3 regions of the Azospirillum baldaniorum genome follow, and region 2 is predicted to be linked to each of the others. Evidence: predicted binding sites of a transcription regulator. Region 2 holds the regulator's gene; each other region holds the start of a gene.
The links. Region 2 encodes LexA, which represses DNA repair genes until DNA is damaged. Its sites were predicted from a motif close to ATGTTCTANTTTGGTTC; they were not measured.

Region 1: a site for LexA is predicted at 2,969-2,985, ahead of recA (recombinase RecA). Genes of this name have one in related genera too.
Region 3: a site for LexA is predicted at 2,274-2,290, ahead of Sp245p_RS13460 (Y-family DNA polymerase). Genes of this name have one in related genera too.

Annotation. Positions count from the first base shown of each region.
Region 1 covers NZ_CP022253.1:1,300,585-1,304,889, reverse strand. The annotation lists gene alaS (alanine--tRNA ligase) at 1-1,365, opposite strand, end outside; gene recA (recombinase RecA) at 1,813-2,892, opposite strand; gene Sp245p_RS06110 (class I SAM-dependent methyltransferase) at 3,161-3,664, shown strand; gene Sp245p_RS06105 (hybrid sensor histidine kinase/response regulator) at 3,692-4,305, opposite strand, start outside.
Region 2 covers NZ_CP022253.1:2,066,896-2,071,200, reverse strand. The annotation lists gene Sp245p_RS09800 (ComEC/Rec2 family competence protein) at 1-1,402, shown strand, start outside; gene lexA (transcriptional repressor LexA) at 1,428-2,126, opposite strand; gene Sp245p_RS09790 (molybdopterin molybdotransferase MoeA) at 2,283-3,500, opposite strand; gene moaC (cyclic pyranopterin monophosphate synthase MoaC) at 3,500-3,994, opposite strand; gene Sp245p_RS09780 (GNAT family N-acetyltransferase) at 3,991-4,305, opposite strand, start outside.
Region 3 covers NZ_CP022253.1:2,847,023-2,851,327, forward strand. The annotation lists gene Sp245p_RS13445 (TAXI family TRAP transporter solute-binding subunit) at 1-857, opposite strand, end outside; gene Sp245p_RS13450 (HupE/UreJ family protein) at 976-1,539, opposite strand; gene Sp245p_RS13455 (hypothetical protein) at 1,645-2,175, opposite strand; gene Sp245p_RS13460 (Y-family DNA polymerase) at 2,334-3,947, shown strand; gene Sp245p_RS13465 (error-prone DNA polymerase) at 3,958-4,305, shown strand, end outside.

The sequences.
Region 1 (4,305 bases), 770 kb from region 2:
CGTGGCGCCCAGCTCGTCCTTCAGCTCGTACCACAGCTTCTCGGTCGTCGCCTCGCCCGAGCCGGCCCAGGACTCGCGGGCCTTGCGGCGCTGCTCGTCCATGGCGGCCTTGAAGCCGCTCTCGTCGACCGGGCGGCCCTGGGTGCGCAACACATCCTGGGTCAGGTCGAGCGGGAAGCCGTAGGTGTCGTACAGCTTGAAGGCGACGTCGCCGGGCAGCGGCTGCCCCTCGCCCAAGCGGCCGACCTCATCCTCCAGCAGGCGCAGGCCGCGCTCCAGCGTCTGCTTGAAGCGGGTCTCCTCCAGCTTCAGCGTCTCGACGATCAGGGCGCGGGCCCGGTTCAACTCCGGATAGGCGTCGCCCATCTGCTGGATCAGCGCCGGGACGAGGCGGTGCATCAGCGGCTCACGGGCGCCGATCATGTGGGCGTGGCGCATGGCGCGGCGCATGATGCGGCGCAGCACGTAGCCGCGGCCCTCGTTCGACGGCAGCACGCCGTCGGCGATCAGGAAGCAGCAGGAGCGCAGATGGTCGGCGATGACGCGGTGCGAGACGGCGTGCGGGCCGTCCGGCGCGGTCTTCGTCGCCTCGGCGGAGGCCACGATCAGCGCCCGCATCAGGTCGATGTCGTAGTTGTCGTGCTTGCCCTGGAGCACGGCGGCCAGACGCTCCAGCCCCATGCCGGTGTCGATCGACGGCTTCGGTAGGGCGATCAGGTCGTCGGGACCGCGCTGCTCATACTGCATGAACACGAGGTTCCAGATCTCGATGAAGCGGTCGCCGTCCTGGTCGGGCGAGCCCGGAGGACCACCGGCGATGTGCGGGCCGTGGTCGAAGAAGATCTCCGAGCAGGGGCCGCAGGGGCCGGTGTCGCCCATGCGCCAGAAATTGTCATCGGTCGGGATGCGGATGATGCGGTCGTCCGACAGGCCGGCGACCTTGCGCCAGATGCCCGCCGCGTCCTCGTCGGAGCTGTGGACGGTGACCAGCAGCTTGTCCGCCGGCAACCCGAACTCCTTCGTCACGAGATTCCAGGCGAAGGCGATCGCGTCGTCCTTGAAATAGTCGCCGAACGAGAAGTTGCCCAGCATCTCGAAGAAGGTGTGGTGCCGCGCCGTGTAGCCGACGTTGTCCAGGTCGTTGTGCTTGCCGCCCGCGCGCACGCACTTCTGCGAGGTGGTGGCGCGCGAATAGGGCCGCTGCTCCGCCCCGGTGAAGACGTTCTTGAACTGCACCATGCCGGCGTTCGTGAACATCAGCGTCGGGTCGTTGCGCGGAACCAGCGGCGACGACTCCACGATCTGGTGGCCGTTCTTCGCGAAAAAGTCCAGGAACGTGCGGCGGATGTCGTTGGCGGTCTTCATAAGCTGTCCAGGCTCCGGCTACGGTCGGCTACAATCGGCGGCGCGGCCTTGTTCGCGGCCGAACCGTGCTTTTAACGTGACTTGCGGTGGCTGTCCACCGAGTGCCCGCCACTCCCCTGCGCGGCGACAGGCCGCGTGGACGGAGCGCCACACATTTGCATGATCGTCGGCGCGGACGGGCGGTGGAATCGGCCACCGCCCCGCCGCCAGCAAGGAGGCTCGACGGATGAGAAAGATCCTCGAACTCCTGATCCTGCTGTTGCGGGCGCTCAAGCTGCTGCTTGAGATCCTGAACCGCTAGGACCGGGCCGGCGGACGGGTGCTGGAACACCCGTCCGCCCAGCCTGAATGTAAGGTCTTTCCAGCCGCCCGGCAAGACGGCGAAAGCCCCTCCCCGGCAAACCGGAGAGGGGCTTTCACGCAGAGAAACCGGCTTGCCGTCCGGGATCACTCCGGTGTGGCGGCCTCGCCGTCGGCCTCCGGGGTGCCCATCATGGCGTCGGCGACGAGGCCGGCGTTGCCGCGGATCTTCGCCTCGATGGCGTCGGCCGTGGCCGGGTTGTTGCGCAGGTAGTTCTTGGCGTTCTCGCGGCCCTGGCCGATGCGGGTGCCGTCGTAGCTGAACCAAGCGCCCGACTTCTCCACCACGCCGGCCTGGATGCCGAGGTCGAGAAGCTCGCCCACCTTCGACACGCCCTCGCCGTACATGATGTCGAACTCGACCACGCGGAACGGCGGTGCCATCTTGTTCTTCACCACCTTCACGCGGGTCTGGTTGCCCACTACCGTCTCGCGGTCCTTGATCGCGCCGATGCGGCGGATGTCCAGACGGACGGAGGCGTAGAACTTCAGCGCGTTGCCGCCGGTCGTCGTCTCCGGGTTGCCGAACATCACGCCGATCTTCAGGCGGATCTGGTTGATGAAGATCACCAGGCAGTTCGACTTGGCGATGGAGCCGGTCAGCTTGCGCAGCGCCTGGCTCATCAGGCGGGCGTGCAGGCCGACGTGGCTGTCGCCCATCTCGCCTTCCAGTTCGGCGCGCGGCACCAAGGCTGCCACCGAGTCGACCACCAGCACGTCGACGGCGCCGGAGCGCACCAGCGTATCGGCGATCTCTAGCGCCTGCTCACCGGCGTCGGGCTGGGAGATCAGCAGCTCGTCCACATTCACGCCCAGCTTGCGGGCGTAGGACGGGTCCAGAGCGTGCTCCGCGTCCACGAAGGCGCAGGTGCCACCGCCCTTCTGGGCCTGGGCAATGGCGTGCAGCGCCAGCGTCGTCTTGCCCGAGCTTTCCGGCCCGTAAATCTCGATGATGCGGCCGCGCGGCAGGCCGCCGATGCCCAGCGCGATATCGAGGCCGAGAGAGCCGGTGGAAACGACCTCCGTCTCGACCGTGTTCTCGCGGGCGCCGAGCTTCATGATCGAGCCCTTGCCAAAGGCGCGCTCGATCTGCGCCAGAGCGGCATCCAGGGCCTTCTGCTTATCCATGGAATCCTTCTCGACCAAACGAAGCTGTGCGGACGACATGCCCGTCTCCCCTTGTTAGATCACATCCGCGGCCCCAGGGCCAACGATCTCACCAACGGTCATTCGGTGAGAGGGAATGTACCAGCTTTGTTCCCCTGCGCAAAGCCCTAAGTTCCGCGAATGTTCTCATCGCAAGTTAGGAACGATCCGGCGCCGTGCAATGACCATTCGCCTCTGGCACCATGACCGTCCGAGGGCGATGCAACGGAATTCCAGCGGCTGCGTTCATGAGGAGATGCTCCGCCAACGACACCCCGAAAAGCCACGCATGACGACCGTCCACTCGACGCTCGACCGCATGATCGACCGCCTCATCACCCAGCGCGTCGCCCTCGGCTGGGCCGCCGGCTGCGTTGCGGGAACCCCTGGTTTGGTGATGGAGATCGGTCTGGGCAAGGGCCGCACCTACGACCATCTGCGCAGCCTGTTCCCGCCGCGCGACATCCTGGTCTTCGACATGTGGGCGCGCGTTCCCACCGCCCTGCGCCCGGACGAGGACCGGCTGCTCCTCGGCGATTTCCGGGACACGCTGCCCGCCGCGGCCGAGCTCTTCCGCGGTGCGGTGCGGCTGGCCCATGCCGACATCGGCAGCGCGCAGGAAGACGACGAGGACGGCATCCGCCAGTGGATCGGCGGGCTGATCGAACCCTTCCTGGCGCAGGGCGCACTCGTCCTGTCGGACCGCCCGATCGGCGCCGGGCGTCACGGGTGGGAGGCTCTCGACGTTCCGGGAACCGAACGCTGGGCCTATCACGGCTGGCGCGTCGGCTAGACGGCGCCGCAGCCTCCCAGGCCGCCGCTATTTGCCGTCCCGGATGACCTCCTTCACCTTGGAAGCCAATTGCTTCAGGGAGAAGGGCTTGGGCAGGAAGTGGGCGACCTCGACCCCGTCGATCTCGCCCAGACGGTCCTCGGCGTAGCCGGAGATGAAGATCACCCGCATGTCGGGCCGCACCTGCCGAACATGGCGGGCCAGGGTCGGCCCGTCCATCTGCGGCATCACCACGTCGGTGATCAGCAGGTCGATGCGGCTGCCGTCCGTGCCGATCTGCTGCAGCGCCGCCTCGCCGTTCTTGGCCTCCAGCACCTGATAGCCCTTGTTGCGCAGCGCGCGGGCGGAGAAGACGCGCACGGCGTCCTCGTCCTCCACCAGCATGATGGTGCCGGAGCCGGTCAGGTCGCTGCCGCGCCGCTCGCGCGGCTCGCCCTGGTCGGGGCGGGCCTCGCCCTTGTGGCGGGGCAGCAGGATGGTAAAGGTCGTCCCCTCCCCCTTCTCCGATTCGACCAGCACGAATCCGCCGGTCTGGCGAACGATGCCGTAGACGGTGGACAGCCCCAGCCCGGTGCCCGACCCCACGCCCTTGGTGGTGAAGAAGGGTTCAAAGATGCGCTGGAGATTTTCCTTGGGAATGC
Region 2 (4,305 bases):
GGCGGCGATTCCCGAACCGATGATGGACGCCTTCCGCGACAGCGGTCTGGCCCACCTTCTGTCCATCTCCGGCCTCCACGTGGGCATCGCCGCGGGCATCGTCTTCTGGGTGGTGCGGGCGCTTCTGGCCCTGGTTCCCTGGGTGGCGCTGCGCTGGCCGATCAAGAAGATCGCGGCGCTGGCCGGCATCCTGTCGGCCATCCTCTACACGCTTCTGGTGGGGGCGCCCCTGCCGACGCTTCGGTCCGTGCTGATGACCGGCCTCGTCATGGGCGCGGTCGTCGCCGACCGGTCGCCGATCAGCATGCGGCTGGTCGCCTTCGCGGGCATCGTCACCGTCCTCTACGACCCGGAGGGGATGCTGGGGCCCAGCTTCCAGATGTCCTTCGCGGCGGTCGTCGCCCTGATCGCCGCCTTCGAACGGTTCACGCCCTGGGCGGTGAGTCGGCGGCGCGAGATGGGCTGGCTCGGCAAGGGCGTCATGGCGCTGGGCGGCATCGCCTTTTCCAGCGTGGTGGCGACGGTCGCGACGACGCCCTACGGGCTCTACCATTTCCAGCAGGTCGCCTTTTACGGCGTGCTCTCCAACATGGTGGCGATCCCCATTACGACGGTGTGGATCATGCCCTTCAGCCTGCTCTCCTACCTGCTGCTGCCCTTCGGGCTGGAGGGGCCGGCGGTCACGGCGATGAGTTGGGGCGTTCGGCTGGTCATTGAAACGGCGGAGCGGACCGCGGCACTGCCCGGAGCGACGGCGTTCCTGCCGGCCATGCCGGACGCCGCCATCGCGGCGGTCACGCTGGGCGGGCTGTGGCTGGCCATCTGGACGGGACGCTGGCGCTGGCTGGGGCTGGTGGCCCTGGCCGGCGGGCTGGTCGCCCCGGCCGCCGCGCTGCGGCCCGACATTCTGGTGTCGGAGGACGGAAAACTGATGGCCGTGCGCGGCGCGGAGGGGATTCTCAGCCTGTCCACCGCCAGCGACGGGCGGGCCGCCAACACGTGGAGGCGGCGCGACGGCATGGAGAAGCCGGAGGAGAAAGCCGGTCAGGATGTCTGGCCACTCGTCGGGGTCAGCCTGGACGGGCGGCTGCGCTGCGACGCTCTGGGATGCCTTTACCGCGCGCAGGGGAAGACAGTGGCGCTGCTGCGCCAGCCGGACGCCTTGACTGAGGATTGCGCGGTGGCCGACGCGGTGGTGATCGCGACCCCGTCGCGCGGGTGCCGGGCGCCGCTGGTCATCGACCGTTGGCAACTGCGGCGGGAGGGCGCGCACACGCTCACCCTGTCGGACAAGGGCATCCGGGTGGAAACCGTCCGGGGGCAACGCGGCGACCGCCCGTGGACGATGGGAGGAAGGACGATGGGCGGAACGCTGTCCGATGGAAAGACCGGGGGGCGCTGAACCGCCGCCCCGGCGCGTCCTGCCGTCAGTACTTCCGCACCAGACCGACGAGGCGACCCTGCACCCGAACGCGGTCGGCGCCGAAGATGCGGGTCTCGTAGGCGGCGTTGGCCGGTTCGAGCGCCACGGTGTTGCCCTTGCGGCGCAGGCGCTTCAGCGTGACCTCGGCGTCGTCGACCAGGGCGACGACGATGGAGCCGTTCTCCGCGCTGTCGCAGCGCTGGATGACCACCGTGTCATGGTCGAGGATGCCGGCCTCCACCATGGAATCGCCGGCGACTTCCAGCGCGTAGTGGTCGCCCATGCCGAGCATGGCGGCGGGAATGTCCACGAAGGCGGAACCGTCGCGCAACGCCTCGATGGGCGTGCCCGCGGCGATTCGGCCGTAGAGCGGCAACTGCACGGATTCGGACGCCGGGTTCGCCTCGCGTCCCGCGAAGCTGAAGTCGCCCTTGATGACGTTGGGCTGGAACTTGGCGCGCGGCGGCCGGGTGCGGGCGGTCTCAAGCCCCTCCGGCAGGCGCAGCACCTCCAGCGCGCGGGCGCGGTGGGGCAGGCGGCGGATGAAGCCGCGCTCCTCCAGCCCCGTGATGAGGCGGTGGATGCCCGACTTGGACTTCAGGTTGAGAGCGTCCTTCATTTCGTCGAAGGAAGGGGACACACCGCCCTGTCCGAGCCGCTCGTTGATGAAAAGCAGCAATTCATGCTGCTTGCGCGTGAGCATTTGTGCCTCCCGGCCGGTTCCGCACTAGATATGGAACAAAAGCAAAACGTTCCATCTTGTTCTAGTTTGGTTCTTAACCCCCGTCAAGCCCTACGGATGAAATCAATCGCAAATCGACGGACAGGACTCCCAAATGGATTTCCCGTGCGGAACGGATTAAAGCGACAGGACACCGCCGCTCAGCGGGATCACCGTCACGCGGTCGCCCACGGCGGCGGCGGTTGCCTGCGGCTCGCGGACGATCAGGGCGTCGGCCCGGGCCAGCCGGGACATCATCGCGCTGTCCTGGCGCGGGAAGGGGGTGGCGACGGGCTCGCCGTCCGCCCCGGTGGACAGGGTGGCGCGCAGGAAATCCGTGCGGTCGTCGTTGGCCTTCAGCGGCGCGCCAAGCCGCGCCGTGAGCGTGGCGTTCTCGGCGGGCAACCCCTGGAGACGGCGAAGGACGGGCACCAGGAACAGCAGGGCGGCCACCCCGGTGGACACCGGATTGCCGGGCAGGCCGAGCAGCGGCACGCCGCTCGCCGTCCCGAAAATCAACGGCTTACCGGGCTTCATGGCGACGCGGTAGAAATCCAACGACAGCCCGCCCAGCACATCGCGCACATGGTCGTGCTCGCCTTGCGAGGCGCCGCCCGTGGTCACCAGCAGGTCGCAGCCGGCCGCCCCGGCGGCCATGGCGGCGAGATGCTCCGGATCGTCCTTGGCCACGCCGAGATTGTGGGCGAGCCCGCCCTGGCTGGCGACCAGCGCGCACAGGCCGAGCGCGTTGGAACTGACGATCTGGCTCGGTCCCAGCGGATCGCCGGGCAGGGCGATCTCGTCCCCGGTGGCGAGCACGGCGACCCGCGGTCGGCGGTGGACGCGCAGCCAGGGCAGGTTGGCCGCGGCGGCCAGGGCGACGTCGCGGGCGGTGAGCAGCCGTCCCTTGGGAAGCAACTCCTCTCCCGCGGTGAAGTCCAGTCCGGCGGGACGGATGAAGCGCCCCGCGGGCACGGCGCGCCCGACGCGCACGCGATCCCCGGCGTCCTCGCAATCCTCCTGCATCACCACGGCGTCGGCGCCGGCGGGCAGGGGCGCGCCGGTGAAGATGCGCACGGCCTCGCCGGCTCCAACCGATCCGGCGAAGGCGTGGCCGGCGGCGGACTCGCCGATGCGGCGCAGGGTGACCGGCGCGTCCGCCGAAGCCGGGACGATGTCGGCGGAGCGGACGGCCCAGCCGTCCATGGCCGCGGCGGCGAAGGGCGGCTGGGTCAGCCGGGCGACGGCGGGCTCCGCCAGGACGCGCCCCAGCGCGTCGGGCAGCGGCACCGTCTCCGCCGGCAGGGCGGTGAAGGCGGCGAGAATGCGGGCGCGGGCTTCACCGACCTGCAGCATCAGTCCGCGCTCCCCCATTCGCCGCTCTTGCCGCCGGCCTTGTGCAGCAGCTTCACCTCGGTGATGGTCATGCCGCGGTCCACCGCCTTGCACATGTCGTAGACGGTGAGCGCGGCGACCGACACGGCGGTCAGCGCCTCCATCTCCACCCCGGTCTGGCCCCTCAGCTTGCAGGTGGCGGTGATGTCCACGGCGTTGCGCTCGGGGTCGCAGGTCAGGTCCACCTTGACCGAGGTCAGCATCAGCGGGTGGCACAGCGGGATCAGGTCCGGCGTGCGCTTGGCCCCCATGATGCCGGCCAGCCGGGCCACCGACAGCACGTCGCCCTTCTTGACGCCGCCCTGGAGAATGAGCGCCAGCGTTTCCGGCTGCATCAGGACGGAGCCGCGGGCGGTCGCCGTGCGTTCCGTATCCGCTTTGTCGGACACGTCCACCATGACCGCGCGGCCTTCGGCGTCGAAATGGGTGAAGCCGCTTGCGGGCTGGTCGGTCATAGGGGTTTCTCCATGAACAGGCTCAGCGGGTCCGGGCCATAGGGGCCGAACGGGCCGCGGTCGGTGAAGCCCTGCTTGCGGTAGAGGGCGATGGCCTCGTCCTGATAGACGCCGGTTTCCAGCAACAACGCCGACAGGCCGGCGGCGCGCGCCTCGTCCTCGATGCGCTCCAGAAGGCGGCGCCCGATCTGGCCGCCACGCGCGGTTGGCTGGACGAACATCCGCTTGACCTCGCCATAGCCGCCGTCGGTGTCGATGCGCATGGCGCCGCAGCCGACCACGGTTCCCGACCGCCGGGCGACCAGGAAACG
Region 3 (4,305 bases), 780 kb from region 2:
CCCAGCGTGTGGATCTCCGGCACGCCGGGGTAGGTGTCGGCGGGGATGGTCTGGTCCATGTAGAAGCGCTGGCGGATGCGCAGCCGGTCGGCCATGTCGCCGTCGAGCGGGATCAGGCGGATCGGCTCGCGGTTCGCCACGTCGGTGACCGCCGCAACCGGAAAACCGCCGACCATGAAGAAGGCGTCCAGCTCCTTCTTGGCCAGCCGGTCCGCCGCGGTGCCGGGCTTCAGGTAGGCCGGGGGCCGCAGTTCCGCCTCCTTCACGCCGAAGGCGTCGAGGATCGCCCGCGCCTCCACCAGCACGCCGGAGCCCTCCTCGCCCAGCGAGACGGCCTTGCCCTTGAGGTCGGCCACGCCGTGCAGGTCGCTGTCGGCGCGCACGACGAGCTGGATCGCCTCCGCGTAGAGCATACCGATGGAGCGCAGCCCTTCGAAGGGCGCCTTGCCGTGGAAGATGCCGGAGCCGGTGTAGGCCCAATAGGCGATGTCGGCTTGGGACATCCCGGCCTCGACCGCCCCCGAGCGCAACAGCTCGATGTTCTCCACCGAGCCGAGCGTGGCCTGGGCCACCGCGATCAGCCCCGGCACGCCGCAGCTTCCCCCGCGGTCGCAGGGGCGGGAGCCGGGCGGGTTGGAGATGGCGTTGGCGATCAGCCCGCCGATCGGGAAATAGGTGCCCGACGTGGTGCCCGTGCCGATCCGGAAATAGCGGATGTCCTGCGCCACGGCACCCCGCGGCAGCAGGCCCAGGAGAGCGCCCCCGGCGATGCCGGCCAACACATGGCGGCGGCTGGGAAGGCCCTGGGGGGAAAGGCGGGCGTCGGAAAGGCGGGGGTTGGCTCCTGCGCGCGGCACCGGCGGGTCCACCTTTCCTGCTGGCCAGCCGTTCCGGCGGCATGGGCCATCGGCGGCGTGTGTTGGACACGCTCTTACAAGAATACCCGCAGCCCGGCTTTTTCAAGGCGTCGGGGCCTTAAAAGACGCCCGCCAGATCAAGAACCCCGGCGAGTGCTACCGCGCCGCCACACATTTGCACGACCCGGCCCGACGCCGCCTGCCCCACCGCCACCGACAGGCCCAGCCCGGCGCCGATGACCAGCAGCACGCCAGACGACAGCCCGGCCCAGAACAGCGGCCCGCCCATATGCACATAGCCGTGGAAAGCCCCCGCCGCGGCGACCGTCAGCACCCCCAGCGCCAGCGGCACCTTCAGCCCGAAGGCGACCAGTCCGCCCATCAGGATCAACGACGCCGACAGGCCTTCCGCGGCGTAGGGGAGGCGAATGCCGATCTGCGCGGCCAGCCCGGCGGCCAGCACCGCGGTCAGCGCCGCCACCGGAAGCTGCCAGACGGAAGGGCCGCCGTTCTGCCCGCTCCACAGCCCGATGGCGAGGAAGCCCAGCAGATGCTGCAGCACCCACACCGGTTCGGTCAGGCCGGTGCCGAACGGCCCGGTCACCGTCATCCGCGCCAGCGCGGGCGCGGCACCGGCGCCGATCAATGCGAGCGCCAGAAGAACCGACCGGATCGCCACCATCCCCTACCCCTTTTCCCCAACGTCTCTGCGCAGCACCGGGCCGGTATGGCCGCTGCGCGGGGTGGGGTCAAGTGACCAGGGTGGCGGGCTTCAAGAACCGGAAGATCAGTAACCCAGGGGGCCAGGGCCGTACTGACGGAGGTCCTGCTGCTTGCGGAGCAGGTCGCGCTGCTGCAACGGGTCGAGCCGGCCCATGGCGTCCTCGGTGCGCAACCGGTCGACCTCCGGACTCATCAGGTCGCGCTTGGCGCGGTCGGTCAGCCCCTGGGTGGAGCCCGGCTCCGGCAGGGCGGGGGTGGCCGGCTGGTCGATGGGCGGCGGCGGCGGGGACGAACTGCCGCGGCGACGCACCGGCGGCGGCTGGTTGGGCGTTTGCGAGGCGTCGGAGAGCTTTTGCGGCGGAGCGGGTGCAGGCTCCGGCCGCGGTGCGGGAGTCGGGCGGGCATTCTCCTCCGCCTGAATCTGGCGCAGCGTCTTCAGCCCGCCGCCTTGCGCGGACACCGGCGGGGCCGCCTGGGCCCGTCCCGGCATCTCGTCGTGCACATCCGGCGCGCAGGCCCCCAGCGCAAGGGCGGCGAGCGCCACGGCGACGGGCAGGAACACGGCGGTGGGGCGGATCGGTGTCATACCAACCATGTCGTGTCCCGCGGAGACGGGACAAGGCCCTCCCGGCGATCTCCCCCTTCTTGGTGAGGCCATAAGGGGACTCCCAACCGCCGGCTTTTGCCGCTAGAATGTTCTTGTTTTGTTCGAGTTGAAACGATTGACGAAACGAGCGGTGCAGGGAGGGTGGCATGGGGAAAGGGGGTGCTGAACGGACGGCGCGGCGCATCCTGTCCCTGTGGCTGCCGCGGCTGCCCACCGACGCCCACAGCCGCCGCCATCCGGAGCGGCGCGACCATCCCCTGGCCGCCATCCTGGCCGAGCGCGGGCGGCTGGGCGTGGCCGCCGTCAACCGCGCCGCGGCGGAGGCCGGGGTGCATCCCGGCATGAGTCTGGCCGACGCCCGCGCCATCGAGCCCGCCCTGGCCGTCTTCGACGCCGAGCCCGAGTCGGACGCCCGCCTGCTGGAGCGGATCGCCGGCTGGTGCACGCGCTACACCCCCTGGACCGCCCCGGACGGCCCCGACGGGGTGGCGCTGGACATCACCGGTTGCGCCCACCTGTTCGGCGGGGAGGAGGCCATGGCCGCCGACCTGACCGCCCGCCTGACCGCGGCGGGCTTCGAGTCGCGGCTGGCGGTGGCGGACACGCCCGCGGCGGCCTGGGCGCTGGCGCGGTTCGGCGGGGGTGCCCCCACCCTAACCCTCCCCCGCTGGACGGGGGAGGGAATCTGGCCCTCCCCTGCGCAGCGGGGGAGGGGGGGACCCGCGAAGCGGGAGGGTGGGGGCAAAGCGCTCCCCGATCTCTCCCCCCTCCCCGTCGCCGCGCTGCGTCTGCCCGCCGCCACGGTGGACGGTCTGGCCGCGGTGGGGCTGCGGCGGATCGGGGATCTGCATGCCCTCCCCCGCGCCACGCTGGCCGCCCGCTTCGGGCCGGAGCTGTTGCGACGGCTCGACCAAGCCTATGGGCGGCTGGACGAGCCGCTCTCCCCCCGCTTGCCGGTGCCGCCGCACAGCGTCCGCCTCGCCCTGCCCGAGCCGATCACCACCGCCGAGGCCATCGCCGAGGCGCTGCGCCGCCTGCTGACCGCCCTCTGCGCCGGGCTGGAGAACACCGGCGAGGGCGCCCGCCGGCTGCGGCTGGAGTTGCACCGGGTGGACCGCCGGTTGGAGGACACACCCCAGACGCTGGTTATCGGCACCGGCCACCCGGTGCGCCGCCCGGACGCGCTGATGCGGCTGTTCGCCCAGAAACTCGACCGCGTGGAACCCGGCCCCGGTCTGGAGCTGATGGTGCTGTCGGCCACCGAGGCCGGCCCGCTCGCCGCCGCACAGGCCGCGCTGGATGGTGGTGCGGACGGGCAGCCGGAACTGGGCGAGCTGATGGACCGGCTGGGCAACCGGCTGGGGGAGCGGGCGGTGCTGCGGCTGGTCCCGCGGCAAAGCTGGCTGCCGGAGCGCAGCGTGGCCCCCGCCTCGGCCTTCTCGGAGGCCTCCGGCGGTGCGCTGTGGCCGACCGACCGCCCCCGCCCGGTGCGGCTGCTCGCCCCGCCGGAGCCCATCGAGGCCATGGCCCTGGTCCCCGACGACCCGCCGGCGATGTTCCTCTGGCGCGGCGTCCAGCATCGCATCCGCCGTGCCGACGGGCCGGAGCGGATCGAGGCCGAATGGTGGCGGCGCGACGGCGAGCCCCGCGACTATTACCGCGTCGAGGACGAGGCCGGCCACCGCTTCTGGGTCTATCGGCAGGGGCTGTACCGGCCCGGCGTGGCGGCGCTGTGGTTCCTGCACGGCTTCTTCGGGTGATGGGGCCGCCATGACCCCCTACGCCGAACTCCAGGTCTCGACCAGCTTCACCTTCCTGGAGGGCGCGTCCCACCCGGACGAGCTGGCGCTGACCGCCGCCAGCCTTGGCCACGCCGCCGTCGCGGTGACGGACCGCAACTCGCTGGCCGGGGTGGTGCAGGCGCACGCCGCCGCCCGCAAGCACGGGCTGCGCCTGATCGTCGGCTGCCGGCTGGACCTGACCGACGCGGACAGCCTGCTCGCCTACCCCACCGACCGGGCGGCCTACGCGCGGCTGTCGCGGCTGCTGACGCTGGGCAAGCGGCGAGCGCCCAAGGGCGCCTGCTTCATCACCCGCGCCGATGTGCTGGACCATGCG